One region of the Marinomonas sp. genome, then DNA from elsewhere that is predicted to be linked to it. Evidence: predicted binding sites of a transcription regulator. Region 1 holds the regulator's gene; the other holds the start of a gene.

The links. The regulator FNR, encoded in region 1, switches genes on or off when oxygen is low (the NO sensors DNR and NnrR bind a similar motif). The targets are predictions, from matches to a motif close to TTGATNTANATCAA.
Region 2: cyoA (ubiquinol oxidase subunit II) is a predicted target of FNR. The motif match lies at 4,977-4,990, and genes of this name have one in related genera.

What each region holds. Positions count from the first base shown of each region.
Region 1 is NZ_OZ245329.1:2,728,636-2,736,307, forward strand. It holds gene ACO05V_RS13035 (YecA family protein) at 1-180, opposite strand, end outside; gene ACO05V_RS13040 (RecQ family ATP-dependent DNA helicase) at 277-2,043, shown strand; gene ACO05V_RS13045 (SprT family zinc-dependent metalloprotease) at 2,079-2,558, shown strand; gene ttcA (tRNA 2-thiocytidine(32) synthetase TtcA) at 2,678-3,517, shown strand; gene ACO05V_RS13055 (YfaZ family outer membrane protein) at 3,528-4,091, shown strand; gene ACO05V_RS13060 (adenine phosphoribosyltransferase) at 4,164-4,706, opposite strand; gene fnr (fumarate/nitrate reduction transcriptional regulator Fnr) at 4,731-5,492, opposite strand; gene hemN (oxygen-independent coproporphyrinogen III oxidase) at 5,514-6,884, opposite strand; gene ACO05V_RS13075 (alpha/beta family hydrolase) at 7,069-7,665, shown strand.
Region 2 is NZ_OZ245329.1:685,243-692,914, reverse strand. It holds gene cyoE (heme o synthase) at 1-624, opposite strand, end outside; gene cyoD (cytochrome o ubiquinol oxidase subunit IV) at 711-1,034, opposite strand; gene cyoC (cytochrome o ubiquinol oxidase subunit III) at 1,034-1,654, opposite strand; gene cyoB (cytochrome o ubiquinol oxidase subunit I) at 1,657-3,636, opposite strand; gene cyoA (ubiquinol oxidase subunit II) at 3,636-4,697, opposite strand; gene ACO05V_RS03130 (PLP-dependent aminotransferase family protein) at 5,465-6,961, opposite strand; gene ACO05V_RS03125 (pyridoxamine 5'-phosphate oxidase family protein) at 7,068-7,672, shown strand, end outside.

The sequences.
Region 1 (7,672 bases):
TGTGTCTTCAAAAATAATCGGCAGCCATGTATCTTCGGCTGTCAGAACCGGGCAAATAGACAATGCCGTCAAAAAGCCATGCGCCATAACAAAGTTCTGACATTCCTCATGAACTTGATCCGACTCCAAAAAACTTTCTAACGTCTCTAACTCAAGATCATCAAGAGGTTGGTGTGCCATGCAAATGTTTCCTTAATACAAATTAAGTCACTGATTCTAGCGAAAAGAAGGTGAAAAATCGATGCACAAAGTGCGGCGTTAAGGGATAATTCACAAATGAATTTAAAGAAGCACACACTTTCACGTTTAGGCTACTCTGAATATCGTCCTTTGCAAGAACAGGCGATCGATGCCTTATACGCAGGACAAGACGTTTTACTCGCTGCGCCAACTGGCGGCGGGAAATCTTTAGCTTACCAAGCCGCTGGACTGATGCGGAATGGCGTTGCCGTCATCGTCAGCCCTTTACTGTCTCTTATGTCCCAACAAGTAGCAGAATTAAATAGAAAAGGTATTCGAGCCAAGTTTCTGAATTCTACGTTGAACCCTGGCGAACAAGATGATCTTGTTTGGGCCTTACGACATCAGCATATTGATCTGTTGTATTTATCGCCAGAAAAGCTTGTTCAGCCATCGGTTATAGGATTTCTACATAGCTTTGATATTTCGTTGTTTGCCATTGATGAAGCCCATTGTATTTCTCAGTGGGGAAGTTTTTTTAGACCGGAATACAGCCAGCTTGGCCAGCTTAAAAATTCGTTTCCTGATGTTCCTATTATTGCTCTTACAGGAACAGTCGATCAAAAAACTATGCTGACGATTCAAGAGTCATTACAACTTGAAAATTGCTTGGTATTACGCAACAGTTTTGATCGAACTAATATCAAGATTCAAATAGCGCAAAAAAGAAAAGCCAAACAGCAAATCTTGTACTTTCTACACCATGAAGTGCCCGGCGAAACAGGGATTATTTATTGCCGATCTCGGAAAAAAACCGAAGAGCTTGCAAATTGGTTAAGCGGACTTGGACTGCCAAGCATGAGTTATCACGCAGCCATGTCAGAAGAAGATAAGCAAAAGCATCATAAGATTTTTTCTGCGCAACAAGGCGCAATTATGGTGGCAACCACTGCTTATGGCATGGGGATTGATATTGCTCATGTAAGATTTGTTGTTCATTTAGATTTACCAAGCAGCCCAGAGTCCTATTTTCAGGAAGTAGGACGAGCTGGACGTGATGGAAAGCCCGCAAAGGCCCTATTGCTATATGGTTTGCAAGATATGCTGCAAGCACAACAGTTGGCGGCATTACAGCCTTTGGCTGCAGAAAGAGAAATACAACATTTAGGCAGTTTATTTCGAATTTTAGAAGGGCGAGGTTGCAGACGACAAAATTTACTATCACATTTTGATGAGAGCATTCCAGCTTGTCAGCATTGTGATCGCTGCCTTTCTAACAAATCTGAACAAAACATGACGACAGCCAGTCAGAAGCTTTTATCCTTGATTTATCATACCAAAGGGCTGCAACCTTTTTCATTGCTTATCCAAATTTTACTTGGGAAAAAAACCAAGCCTGTCAGTTCAATCAATGCTGAATTTCTACCATTATTTGGCAAAGGCAAAGAACTAAGTGAGGTGCAATGGAAATCTGTCATCAGGCACTTAATTGCATATGAGTACATAACACTTGGCGCATTTAGTGTATTTACCGTACATATAAACGAAAAGTCGCGGAGCGTGCTACAGGGGAAAACTCAAATTATTATTCCCACTGAGCATTATTACCCGGCTCTCCAAGAAGAGCACCTTGCAATAGACAGTATAAATTGGCATAAAATATTGGCTTGGAAATACAGTCACGGTCAGATCAACTTAAGCGACACTCAACTTAGGTTAATTTGTTTGCATAAACCGAACTCTGTGGCGTCAATAAGTCGTTTAACTGGATTATCAAAAGAAAAAGTGGAAGGTTTTGCTGAAACACTCATCAAAATCCTCCATGAGGTGGATTCACAAGAGGCCGTTGCATTATGTCCTTAAGCTCTCGACAGACAAGCTTAATTGACGAAGAAGATGTGTTGAGCATCGTTATTCAGAAGACCAATGAGTGTTTTGATAAAGCCGATGTTTTCTTTGGCAATAGGTTTAAGCGCTCAGCTTGTAACTTAAAGCAAAGAGGCCGAGCTGCCGGTACAGCTCATTTGCATAAAAATGAATTGCGATTTAATCAATTTATGTATCAACAAAATCCTGTCGAATTCTTAGATACTGTTGTGCCGCACGAAGTCGCTCACATTATTGTTTTTCAAATTTATGGTAATACGGTAAAGCCCCATGGAAAAGAATGGCAAGCAGTTATGTTAAAAGTGTATGGTATTCGCCCCAGCCGAACGCATACATTTGATGTCCCTCCGCAAAAGCAAGCCTACGAATACCATTGCTCCTGTCAAAAGCACCAATTTACTAAACAACGCCACACCAGGGTCCAGAAAGGTGTTGAGTATATCTGCAAAAAGTGTCGCACAACATTACAATTTATAAACAAAACTAAGTGACTACCTTTAAAAATACATAGAAAGTGAATTTTTACCTACTTTTGTCTTATATTGTCCATTTTTAATGCGATAGTTGCCTCCTTATAGTAGTATAGGCGCGTTTTGTTTATAGCGTATTTATGATGGATTTATCTACTCGACCTAAAGAAAAATTAGAGCTGAATAAGCTCCAAAAACGCCTTCGCAGATTAACTGGCCAAGCTATTGCTGACTTCAATATGATTGAAGAGGGTGATAAGGTTATGGTGTGTTTATCTGGAGGAAAAGACTCTTACACTATGTTGGAGATTTTGCGAAATCTGCAAGCTAGCGCACCTATTAGCTTCAGTATCATTGCAGTAAATCTTGATCAGAAGCAACCCGGTTTTCCAGAGCATATTTTACCTGCTTATCTGGAAGAGCTAGGAGTGGATTTTCATATATTAGAACGTGATACTTACAGTATTGTAAAAGAGATCGTGCCAGAAGGAAAAACCACATGTGGCTTATGCTCTCGTTTGCGCCGAGGTTCTTTGTACGGTTTCGCAGAAGAAATTGGGGCAACTAAAATTGCGCTTGGCCACCATAGAGATGACATTCTTGAGACATTGTTCTTAAATATGTTTTTTGGTGGTAAATTAAAATCTATGCCGCCAAAGTTATTAAGCGATGATGGAAAGCATATCGTTATTCGCCCTCTAGCTTACTGTAAGGAAGAGGATATTGAAGCCTTCGCTAAAATGAAGGAATATCCAATTATTCCTTGTAACCTTTGTGGTTCACAAGAGAATCTACAGCGGCAGGTTGTAAAGGATATGTTGCAGAAGTGGGAAAAAGAATTTCCAGGAAGAACAGAGACAATGTTCTCTGCTATACAAAATGTAGTACCATCTCACTTAGCAGACACAAACTTATTCGACTTTAAAGGGTTGAAGCAGTCGCCAGCGGCTTTTGACCGATTAAATATTATTTCATTATAGGATAATAGAAATGAACTTTACTCATAAAACCCTATTACTAGCCGTCGGTATTTTAGGATCGTCAATCGTTAATGCTTCAACTGCTGATGTAGCATTAACCAATGAGACCGTGAAAGGTGGCCTGAATTTCAATATGGGAACTTTTGGAATAGGTGCAGGAATGTCCTATGATAAAGACAAAAGTGTCACTACCGCACATATAGGTTTGGGCGTTGAAGATTCAGATACCAGCGGTCCATTGCAGGTTGGTCTTGGAGTGCGATTGTACGGTGTAGATGCTGACCTAAAAGATAACGATGATGTATCTGTTGCTCTTGCTTTAGGTGGCTGGTATCGCTACACACTTCCTCAAGCAAACCGTCTAAGTATCTTTGGTTCTTTATATTACGCACCTCAGGTTTTGTCTTTCACTAACCTTGATCACATGTATGTCTACGAGCTTCGTGCAGAGTACATGACTATGCGAAATGCACGAGCCTTTATTAGTTATGGCAAAACAGAGATTATTTATGACAACGATACTCGCAAAGAAGCAAATAATGGCTTTGCTATTGGTGCAACTGTAGATTTCTAATCTGCAAAGTGTAGCAATTTGATAAATAAAAAAGGTGGCTTGAAAGCCACCTTTTTTATTTATATAACGATATTATTCACCATCATAAGCGCATAGGCTAAAAACGGGAATGTCATTATCTCTCAGCTTCTGGCTTCCACCTAGATCAGGCAGATCTATAATAGCTGCCACTTCTTTGATGTTAGCGCCTTGATTGGTCAATAGTTTAATTGCTGCCAATAGAGTGCCGCCAGTAGCGATCAAGTCATCAAATAACAATACCTCATCACCCGCCTTAACTGCGCCTTCTTGAATCTCTAGCTCGGCTTCACCATATTCCAATGCGTATTTCTGTGAAATCGTTTTACCTGGAAGCTTACCTTTTTTACGAACCAAGATAAGTGGCTTTTGTAGTTCATAAGCCAAAACAGCGGCAATCAAAAAGCCACGAGCATCGATGCATGCTATGTGAGTAATATCACTAGCTATGTAGCGATGCACATAAGCATCCACAACCATTCTCATTCCTTTAGGGTCACTAAAAATGGGGGTGATATCTCTAAAGCTAATGCCTTGCTTAGGCCAGTCTTCTATTGTTTGTATCAGTGATTTAACGTAAAAATCGTCGTAAAGCATTCCAGTAGAGCCTCATTTTATTAATTAAATGCGCGCGATTTTACCACAGTCACTGGCAACCCCAACGAGTTTTTGTATTTCAGGGAAGTCAATTATCTCTATTTCTTTACCATCAACATGTATTAATTCATTTTTTTGAAAACGAGTAATAACTCGACTAACCGTTTCAACCGCCAGACCAAGGTAATTACCAATTTCACCGCGAGACATGGATAGACGGAATGAGCTCGCTGAATAGCCACGTTTTTTGAATCGATTAGATAGATTCAATAGGAAAGAAGCGACTTTTTCATCCGCATTCTTTTTCCCCAACAAAACCATCATCTGTTGGTCGTCGGATATTTTTCGACTCATCACCTTAAATATTTGATGCTTCAAAGAAGGAATCTGTGAAGATAACTCTTCAAGATGGCTAAAAGGAATCTCGCACACTGTTGTGGTTTCCAACGCCTTTGCAGAAACAGGGTAGACGTTTGAATCAATGCCGCTCAAACCAACTAGTTCACTTGGGCAATAAAACCCCGTGATTTGCTCTTCACCAACTGAAGTGATGTTAAACGTTTTTAAAGTGCCGGAGCGAACAGCGTAAACGGAATCAAACGCATCACCTTGTCGAAATAAAAATTCGCCTTTTTTAAGTGGCTTTTTTCGCTCAATAATTTGATCTAGTCGATTGATATCTTCATCTGCCAATGCAATTGGAAGGCAAAGAGCACTTAAGCTACAGTTTTGACACTGCGAAGTAAGCGTACTATTGAATCGTGACTGTGTGTGTGTCATTGACATTTGAATCTCCCTGATCTCGATCTATATAACTTTTGAGTATTTTATGGCGCTATTAAGATATTTATCAAAAACCATACAAATACAGCGAATTAGTAATCTACCGCGTTCTGTCACTTTAATAGTGGTCTGCATTCCACTACGATTAATATCCAACATATCATCTTCCACCATGGGTGTTAGATTTTGTACCTCTTCAGCAAAATATTCAAAGAAGCGAATATTGTATTTTTGCTCAATGCTAGCAGCGTTCAACTCAAATTGTGAAGTTAACGTCATTATAACTTGATGTCGAATTCTATCATCTAGATCGCTAATATATCCTTTAGCGATTGCCAGTTGACCTTTCTCAATACTACTCCTATAAATTGATAAGTCTGTATGGTTCTGAATATAAACACCATTTAAATCACTGATAGCAGAAACTCCAAAAGCGACTAAATCGGTACCAGCATGCGTCGTATAGCCCTGAAAGTTACGCTGTAGCTTGCCTTGTTTTTGCGCTATTGCCAGACTATCTGTCGGCTTCGCAAAATGGTCCATGCCGATATATTCATAACCAGCAGAGATCAAATGCTCGATGCTCATTTTTAACAAGTCAAGCTTCATGCTTGATAATGGTAGACTTTCATCTGAAATGCGCTTTTGCGCTCTAAACCGATCCGGTAGATGAGCATAATTAAAAAGCGATATTCGCTCTGGCGATAATTCAACCACTTGATCTAGTGTCTTTTTAAAACCTTCAATTGATTGATAAGGTAGACCATAAATCAGATCGAAATTAATGGATTTAATGCCTAGTGCTCGAGCATCTACAACTAGATCCGCTACCATCTGGATAGGCTGAACCCGGTGAATAGCTTCTTGTACCTTGATGTCAAAGTCTTGCACACCAATGCTAATTCGATTAATTCCTTTTTCAGTTAACAATTTCAGCTTAGATCGACTAATTTCTCTAGGATCTATTTCGATACTATAATCTTGTGTTCCGTCGTTAATTAAATTGAAATGTTGTTGAATATTGTCAAACAGCACATCAATTAATTCTTCTGTTAAAAAAGTAGGTGTGCCGCCACCGAAATGCAACTGAGTTACCTCTCTAGTGTGATCGAGCATGAGGCTGCGTAATCTCATTTCCTCACCTAGCAACTCAACGTATTCAGCACCTTTTTCATACTTCTTAGTCACAATTTTATTGCAAGCGCAGTAATAGCAAAGATGAGCACAAAACGGAATATGAAAATATAGACTAAGAGGTGCTTCGGAAGGCATTAACATCTTATCGATAAGCGCAATTTTACTAATACTTGAGTCGAATTGTGGTGCCGTTGGGTAAGATGTGTAGCGAGGCCCAGATAGGTCGTACTTAGCAATAAGTGAAGAATCCCAAATCATGATGTGTTCCTATTAAAATTTCTAATAGGAGTTTACACTTTAGTGAAAAGCCATTTGCTGACCCAGATCAAGGATTTCCATACTGTAGATAAAACCTTTTCCTGCATTGTCGGCAATAATACCTCTAGCAAGGTTTTAACCGTCTTCCTATTCTGATCTAATAACATTTCTGACTCTTATGGACATGAATCCTCTTCCTTTTTATCTCGCTCACGGTGCTGGCGCAGGTCACAGCAGCACTTTTTTAACACTGCTTTGCAATGCTATATCCGAGCAACGACAACAGGTTGTCATACCAGTAACTTTTTCATACATGCAAGAACAAGAACGTACCGGAAAGAAAAGGCCGCCACCGAGGTTTACCACTCTTGTTCCTGAGTATGCCGAGTGCATTGCGAATGAAAAAAACTGTATTGTCGCAGGAAAATCCATGGGTGGGAGAGTCGCTACACAACTCTCGGATCTTCCTATGGTGAAGGCTATCGTCTGCTATGGTTTTCCTTTCTATCCGGCAGGAAAGCCTGAAAAACACCGTCTTGCTTTTCTTGATGAATTAAAATCGCCATGCCTTATTATTCAAGGGACTAGGGATCAACTTGGTTCCTATGAGTGGGTAAGTCAGCAATCCTTACCAGAGAATGTAGACATTATTTGGGTAGAAGGTGCAGATCATGACTTTAAAGCCTTAAAAAAATACAATACCAGTATCGAAGATACGATTTTAGAAATAGCAGCCTACACCAAAAATTGGCTAGAAAAGAATATCGAAACCGAAGCTTAACTTATTG
Region 2 (7,672 bases), 2.0 Mb from region 1:
TATATGGCGTTTTGCTTTCGCAATACCTTGTGACACTGGCAAAACAGGAATCCCTGCCGCTTCGTAATCTTTGTAGCGAAAAATAGCGATTGCATAGGAATGCGGCATTTGCCAAATACAAAACATAGTAAGCAAGATAGCAGCACCAGCGTCGAACTGACCTGCTGCGGCGCAATACCCCACAACCGGCGGAACAGCACCAGATAAACTACCCACAAAAGTCCCATATACAGACTTACGCTTGAAATACATAGTGTATAAACCGACGTAAACCACATAACCGAATACGGCAAAAGCAACCGCGACCCAATTCGTGAAAAACGACAGCAAAGCAAAACCGATAACACCTAACACAATACCGTGGAAAAACGCCGCTTTACCTGACATCTCACCATTCACCGTCACGCGGTTACGCGTACGCTGCATTTTTGCATCAATATCTCTATCAATATAGTTGTTAATGGCGCAGCCAGAAGCAACCACTAACGACAAACCAACCACTGTCGCTAGCATAAGAATCCAGTCAATCTCGCCACGAGAGGCTAAAAAGAAGCCCCCCGCAACAGAGATGAGGTTGCCCATAATGATGCCAGGCTTTGTTACCTGAAGATAACGCTTAAACATCTTTATAGGCTCCCATTGGACACACATTCCTTATCATGGAAAAACTTTTAATGAAAGAAGTCCGCATAATCATCAAATGACTCTGCTTACATCATCATTGCGTTGGAAGCGTAGATAATCCATACGGATAACGCCACAACCATCACAATAATCATTAAAGCAAACAAGAAAGAATAAGCGTCTAACTTGCCTTGGTCAGAAGAGAAGTTTAAATGAAGGAAATACTTCAAATGAACAAAGATCTGAACAATGGCTAACAAAATAATTGTTATGTAAGTTGGACCTTTATCAAACGCCTCTGTCATTACCATCCAGAATGGAATACCTGTCAAAATAACAGATAAAACAAAGCCGGTTACGTAAGACTTAACGCTGCCGTGTGAATTCGCTTCAGAAGAATGATCGCTCATTAGATCGCTCCCATCAGATAAACAACGGTGAAAACACAGATCCAGATAACATCCAAGAAATGCCAGAACAAGCTTAAGCAGCTTAAGCGAGTGACAGTTCGGCTACCAAAACCAGAGACAATCAATTCGATCATCAGGATAGCCATCCAGATCAAACCTGCTGTTACGTGTAAGCCATGAGTACCCACAAGGGCAAAGAAGGCAGACAAGAACGCGCTCGCTTGAGGACCGTTTCCGTGAACAATCAAATGATTGAATTCGTAAAGCTCCATGCCGATAAAGCCAGCGCCCAAAAGAAAAGTAATAGCCAACCAAGAAAGGGTGCCTTTTTTATCTTTTTTGTGCGCGCGGATCATCGCAAAACCGTAAGTAATACTTGAAACAAGTAGTAATGCAGTTTCAACAAGAACGAAATCCAACTCGAAAATATCTTTACCAGAAACACCACCCGCTGTGTTCATAAAGAGCACAGCGTAAGTAGCAAAAATGGTAGCGAACAACAAACAGTCCGTCATTAGATATAGCCAGAACCCAAACACATTATGTGGTGCTGGATCGTGGTCGTGATGCTCGTGATGCTCGTCGTGAGCGTCGTGTGTATTCATATGTGTCGTGCTCATGATTACCCCTTAGCCACGCTATCTAGATACGCATTTTCGGTACGAGCAATTTCATCTGGTTGAACGTAGTAATCAACGTCTTTGGTGTAAGCTCGGATAACAAGGAATACAAAGCTACCGAACAAACCAAGCGCTGCTAACCACCAAATGTGCCAGATCAATGCAAAGCCCATTACCGTTACGCAACCAGAAATCAACATACCTGCAGTTGTATTTTTAGGCATATGGATTGGTGCATAGCTATCCTTACGAACATAAGCTTCACCTTTCTCTTTCATATCGGTAAACGCATCGATATCAGAAACAGTTGGAATAACCGCAAAGTTATAAGACTGTGGTGGAGAAGATGTTGCCCACTCTAGAGTATGCGCATTCCATGGATCACCAGTCGTGTCCATGTTGTCTTTACGATCGCGGAAGCTGACGTACAATTGCAGCAACTGGCAAATAATACCGGCCATGATGACAAAAGCACCAACCAAAGCGATGTACAACCAAATGTTCCAATCTGGATTATTTGTATGGTTTAGACGGCGCGTCATGCCCAAGAAGCCTAGAACGTACAAAGGCATAAAGGCTAAGAAGAAACCAACCAACCAACACCAGAAAGCCGCTTTACCTAATTTTTCATTAAGTGTGAAGCCCATCACTTTCGGGAACCAGAAAACAAAACCAGCTAGATAACCAAATACCGCACCGCCAATGATGGTGTTATGGAAATGGGCAATCAAAAACAAGCTGTTATGCAACACATAGTCAGCGCCTGGCAATGCTAGAAGTACACCAGTCATACCACCGATAGTGAAAGTCACCATGAAACCAAGCGTCCACATAATCGGTACTGTCACACGAAGGCGACCACGATACATTGTAAACAACCAGTTAAACAGTTTCACACCCGTTGGAACCGCAATAACCATAGTCGCCATACCGAAGAAGGCGTTTACGTTAGCGCTGGAACCCATGGTAAAGAAATGGTGAAGCCATACAATGAAACCAAGTACAGAAATCGCACCACTCGCCCAAATCATAGATTTGTGACCGAACAAGCGCTTACCTGTAAAGGTAGACACAACTTCAGAGAAGATACCAAATGCTGGAAGTACAAGGATGTACACCTCAGGGTGACCCCATGCCCAGAACAAGTTGATATACATCATTGAGTTACCACCGCCATCATTCGTAAAGAAGTGGAAGTCTAGGTAACGGTCAAGAGTAAGTAGAGCAAGAGTCACTGTCAAAATTGGGAATGATGCAGCAATCAAGATATTGGCCCAAGTACAGGTCCAAGTGAAGATCGGCATATCCATCAATTTCATGCCAGGAGCACGCATTTTAAACACTGTTGCCAAGAAGTTAACAGCGGTTAAGGTCGTCCCTATCCCGGATATCTGTAGTGCCCATATGTAGTAATCAACCCCCACATCCGGACTAAATTGCAAACCAGCTAGAGGTGGATAAGCCACCCAACCTGTCTTAGCAAATTCACCTACGAATAGAGAAATGTTAACTAGAATCGCACCACCAGCCGTTAGCCAGAAGCTAAGGTTGTTTAGGAATGGGAACGCTACGTCACGAGCACCAATCTGCAAAGGCAAAATAATGTTCATCAGACCAATCATGAATGGCATCGCCATAAAGATGATCATGATAACGCCGTGAGCCGTAAAGACTTGGTCATAGTGATGAGGAGGTAAGTAACCTTCCCCACCATTAGTAGACAAAGCCAATTGCAAACGCATCATAACAGCATCCGCAAAACCACGGAGCAGCATGACAAGAGCAAGCACTATGTACATGACGCCAAGGCGTTTGTGGTCAACTGACGTTAACCAGTTGTTCCACAAAGTACCAAGCAAATTGTACTTAATCAGTAAGAATGCAAGGATCAATCCACCAAGAGCAACGACACTGAAAGTCGCAATCAAGATTGGCTCATGAAACGGAATCGCATCTAAAGATAATTTACCTAGAATAGACATTATTTGTCTTCCCCCGTATGCATCTCGTGAGATGAGTGTTCAGATGCTTCGTGGTTCATTTCCCCATGATTCATCTCGCCATGCTTCATCTCGCCATGCTTCATCTCGCCATGGTTAGAATCACCGTGAATCATTTTAGGTTCAAAGGAAGTGCCTTTAAGCAATTCAACTTGGCCGTGATCCTTCATGAATTTCATAACGTTATCCATGAAAATACTTGGCTCAATTGAGTTGTAATACTGAACAGGCGTTGCCTCATGCTTGTGATGAGGATCTGCGTCATATTCAGCAAGCTTGTCATAGGAAATTTGATTCAACACGCCGTTATTAATAACGTCATGAGAGCCAGCTTTCACACCTTCTACCCATTTGTAGAAATCTTCCTCCGTAGGCTCAGCAATAGCATTGAACTTCATACCAGTAAAACCAGGTCCACTGTAGTTCGCAGAGATACCTTTAAATGTACCAGGTTCATTTGCGATCAAGTGAAGCTTAGTTACCATGCCCGCCATTGAATAGATTTGGCTACCCAATTGAGGGATGAAAAACGAGTTCATTGTGCCTTCAGAAGAAATTTGGAAAGCAACAGGAACATTTGCTGGGAATCTCAGCTCGTTCACAGACGCAATACCAAGATCCGGATAGATAAATAACCACTTCCAGTTCATCGAAACGACCTGAACGTTGATATGATCTTTATCCGACTTCAACGGCTTATAAGGATCGAGTGCATGAGTCGATTTCCAAGTAATCACGAACAAAATGATCACGATAACAATTGGAATAGCCCAAACAATGGTTTCAATTTTTGTGGAGTGCGACCATTTAGGTTCGTAGATTTCGTCACGACCTTCACGATATTTCCAAGCGAAATAAAGTGTCATGAAGATGACAGGAATCACAACAAGCAGCATCAACAAAGTCGCAACAATAATTAGTTGCTTCTCTTCAATACCTACTTGCCCTTTAGGATCGAGCACACCACCCTGACAACCGGCGAGCAAGCCCACCATTAGCGCCAAAGCGACTTTACTAAGGATACGAGTTAACAAGAGAATCATCCTCTAACCCCGAGGTTCACAAAACTGCCACTTGAACATCAAGCAACAGAACGAAAATCCGGCAAAAGCCGGGTATTTCAGTAAAGATCACCACACTGAAAACAGCACAAAGACCAGTACCTAGTTAATAACATTAACGCGATAATGGCTTTTTTGGATCACCTAAATCTGAAAAGGGGAGCTCCACATCTCATCATGCATCGTGCCTCAACACGACTCAATTGCTCATTAGGAGCAAATACACGAAATAAAGAGAAGGCCAATTTCTGGCGAGCGGGGTTGATATTGGTCATAACGAACCAATAACTAACCAATAATAGAGTTATAAAAACGAGGCTATAAAATAGCCCCGCATTAAAAATAGGGTCAATATTAATAACGCTTTGGTCATTAACAGAGGAGGGTGTGGCAATAAGTATAAAGAAACATAAAAACAAGCAAGACACAGCAATAACAGGGCGTAAAGAATCCACCAAGATACTGGATATCGAACGCATATAATGATGCAGAATGTCTTGAAATTTGTTCAATTTATCCATCCGATTCATAAAAACAAAAGTGAAAATGTCGTTTTTACTCGCTTCATACGAATTTAAGTGTGCGAAATATAGCAAAAATTATACAGCCATACAAAGTCTAGTTTAGCCTTTGTTCACCTTTGCTTCACTGTCTTTTTATAAAAATTCACATTCTTGCCCTGATCAATTTATAGCCACTTAGCCCTAAGACACTGAGATTAGCACCCTTCTAAGACGATTTCCTTACAATTAGTCAGCCTTCTTTACAAGCAAATGCGCAAGCAACCAATTCTGAAGAATGTTCACTATATGCGTCATTTCTTCCTCTTTTGGACCACTAAAACCTAATAAAAAGCCAAGCCGCCCACTATTAGATGTTTTTTGTTCATAAACATAATGCTTAGACAAAGCTGAAAGCAGCACATCGTCAAAGCCTAACTCTTGGGCTATAAACTGATCTAACGCCATCTCAGTTTTTAACATAGGGGCACAATTAGGCTTTAATTCAATTAGAACATGCATTCCGCCACGAGGTTTCTTCCAATCAAACCAAGGTGTTAAATGGCTCTCTAGGAGTGCTAATAGAAGATCGCGTTTAAGTCGATAATGCCGACGCATTCGATTCACATGCCGATCAAAATGTCCCTGAAGCATAAAGTCCGCCACCGCAGGCTGGATAGGCAAGGACGCTGATGAACCTAGCACCCGCTGGCTTTTATGCAAAGCCGCGATATGTTTCGTCGGGGCGACAATAAAGCCAAGCCGTAAGCCACGAAACAGCACTTTCGAAAAACTTCCTACAAAGAAAACACGATCTCTAGCCTTTTCATGAACACTCGCCGTTTGCATAAAAGGCATATTACTTCGCCCCTGATAGACAAATTCATTATCGTAATCATCTTCTACCAACCACCAGCTTGGAGAATCATTTTGCAGTGCTTGCAACCATTGCTGTCGTCGCGCTGCACTGATGCTCACACCAAGGGGATATTGGCGGTTAGGCGTCACAATCGCCACATTGGAAACATGTTCACTCTCTGGCAAACAAGGCCCATCTTCATCAATCAAAAGAGCACCCGCTTTAGCATATGAAGGAATGGCCTGACGAATTGGTGGATAAGTCGGCTCCTCTAACCACCACTTCATTGGCAAATCTTCAGAATCCCCCAACGACGCAATCGCGTGTTGTAATAAAAGTAACGAGTCCCGATTGCCAGCCGTCACAATAATTTGCTCTGCTGAGCATTCAAGACCACGAACACGATACAAATAGTCGACTATCGCCATTTTTAAATCCGGATAGCCAGTGCTATATCCGCCTTCCAGTACCATCAAATCTGGGTTGAGCCAGCTACGTCGCATGCTTGCCGCCCATTCCTTGGTAGGAAAAACAGACACATCAGCTCCCGCATCAAACGCTCGTTTCACTGGTGCTTTATTAACAGGTAAATAGGAAGAATTGGATTGTGTCGTCGTACGGTGACTCACCATAGGCAAAGCCGCAACAAAAACACCGCGTTTTTCTTCGCTGGTTAAAATGCCTTCCGCGATTAACTGATCATAAGCTCGTGACGTGGTGCTTCGAGAAACACCTAATGAACCCGCCAAAAAACGTGAGGAGGGCAATTTGTCACCAACCGATAATTCCCCTGACACAATGCCTTGTTGGATTTGTTCAATCAACTGTTGGTAATAGGGTGTGCCGTCCTCTAATGAGAAACGTAAACTGGCTATCGCGCACTTCATAATCTGGCCTGCTTTTTTATCTTCATTCTGGCTATTTTTATAGAAGCCAGTTTTCACTACAGTCTTGTTATAGACAATCAACCATTGAGATACAAGGAGCGAATTTATGAGCCAGTCGTTAGAAGAAACCCCGTTAAGTAAAGTAAAACGCGGGCCAAACCGTGCTTCTTATGACAAAGACCTAGCGTTAAACATTATTGATGCGGCGCTAATGTGTCATGTCGGGCAAACCAAAGGTGGCCAAGTATTTGTCACCCCCACCAGCCATTGGCGCGAAGGGGATTATTTCTATTGGCACGCTCATTCGAAAGCCCGCAATGTCAAAGGGCCAATCGACGAACCGGAAAAAGTCTGCATTAACATCAGTCTATTGGATGGCTTAGTTTTGGCGCGTTCCGCCATGCATCATTCTGTGAACTATCGTTCTGTCACCTTATTTGGTGTGCCAGAACTCATTGAGGACAAAGAAGAAAAAGTTCGTCAATTCAAACTTTTCTTAGAAAAAGTTAGCCCAGGTCGTTGGGAAACGTTACGCCCAGTCAATGAGCAAGAAATCAAAGCCACTGGCGTTGTGCGGATCAAAATCGACGAAGCCTCAGTCAAAATGCGCGCCGAGCCTCCAGTCGATGACCCAGCCGATAACGACTGGCCAGTGTGGGCTGGCGTCATGCCGTTAGAAAGACATTGGGGAGAACTGCAAAAAGACCCCAT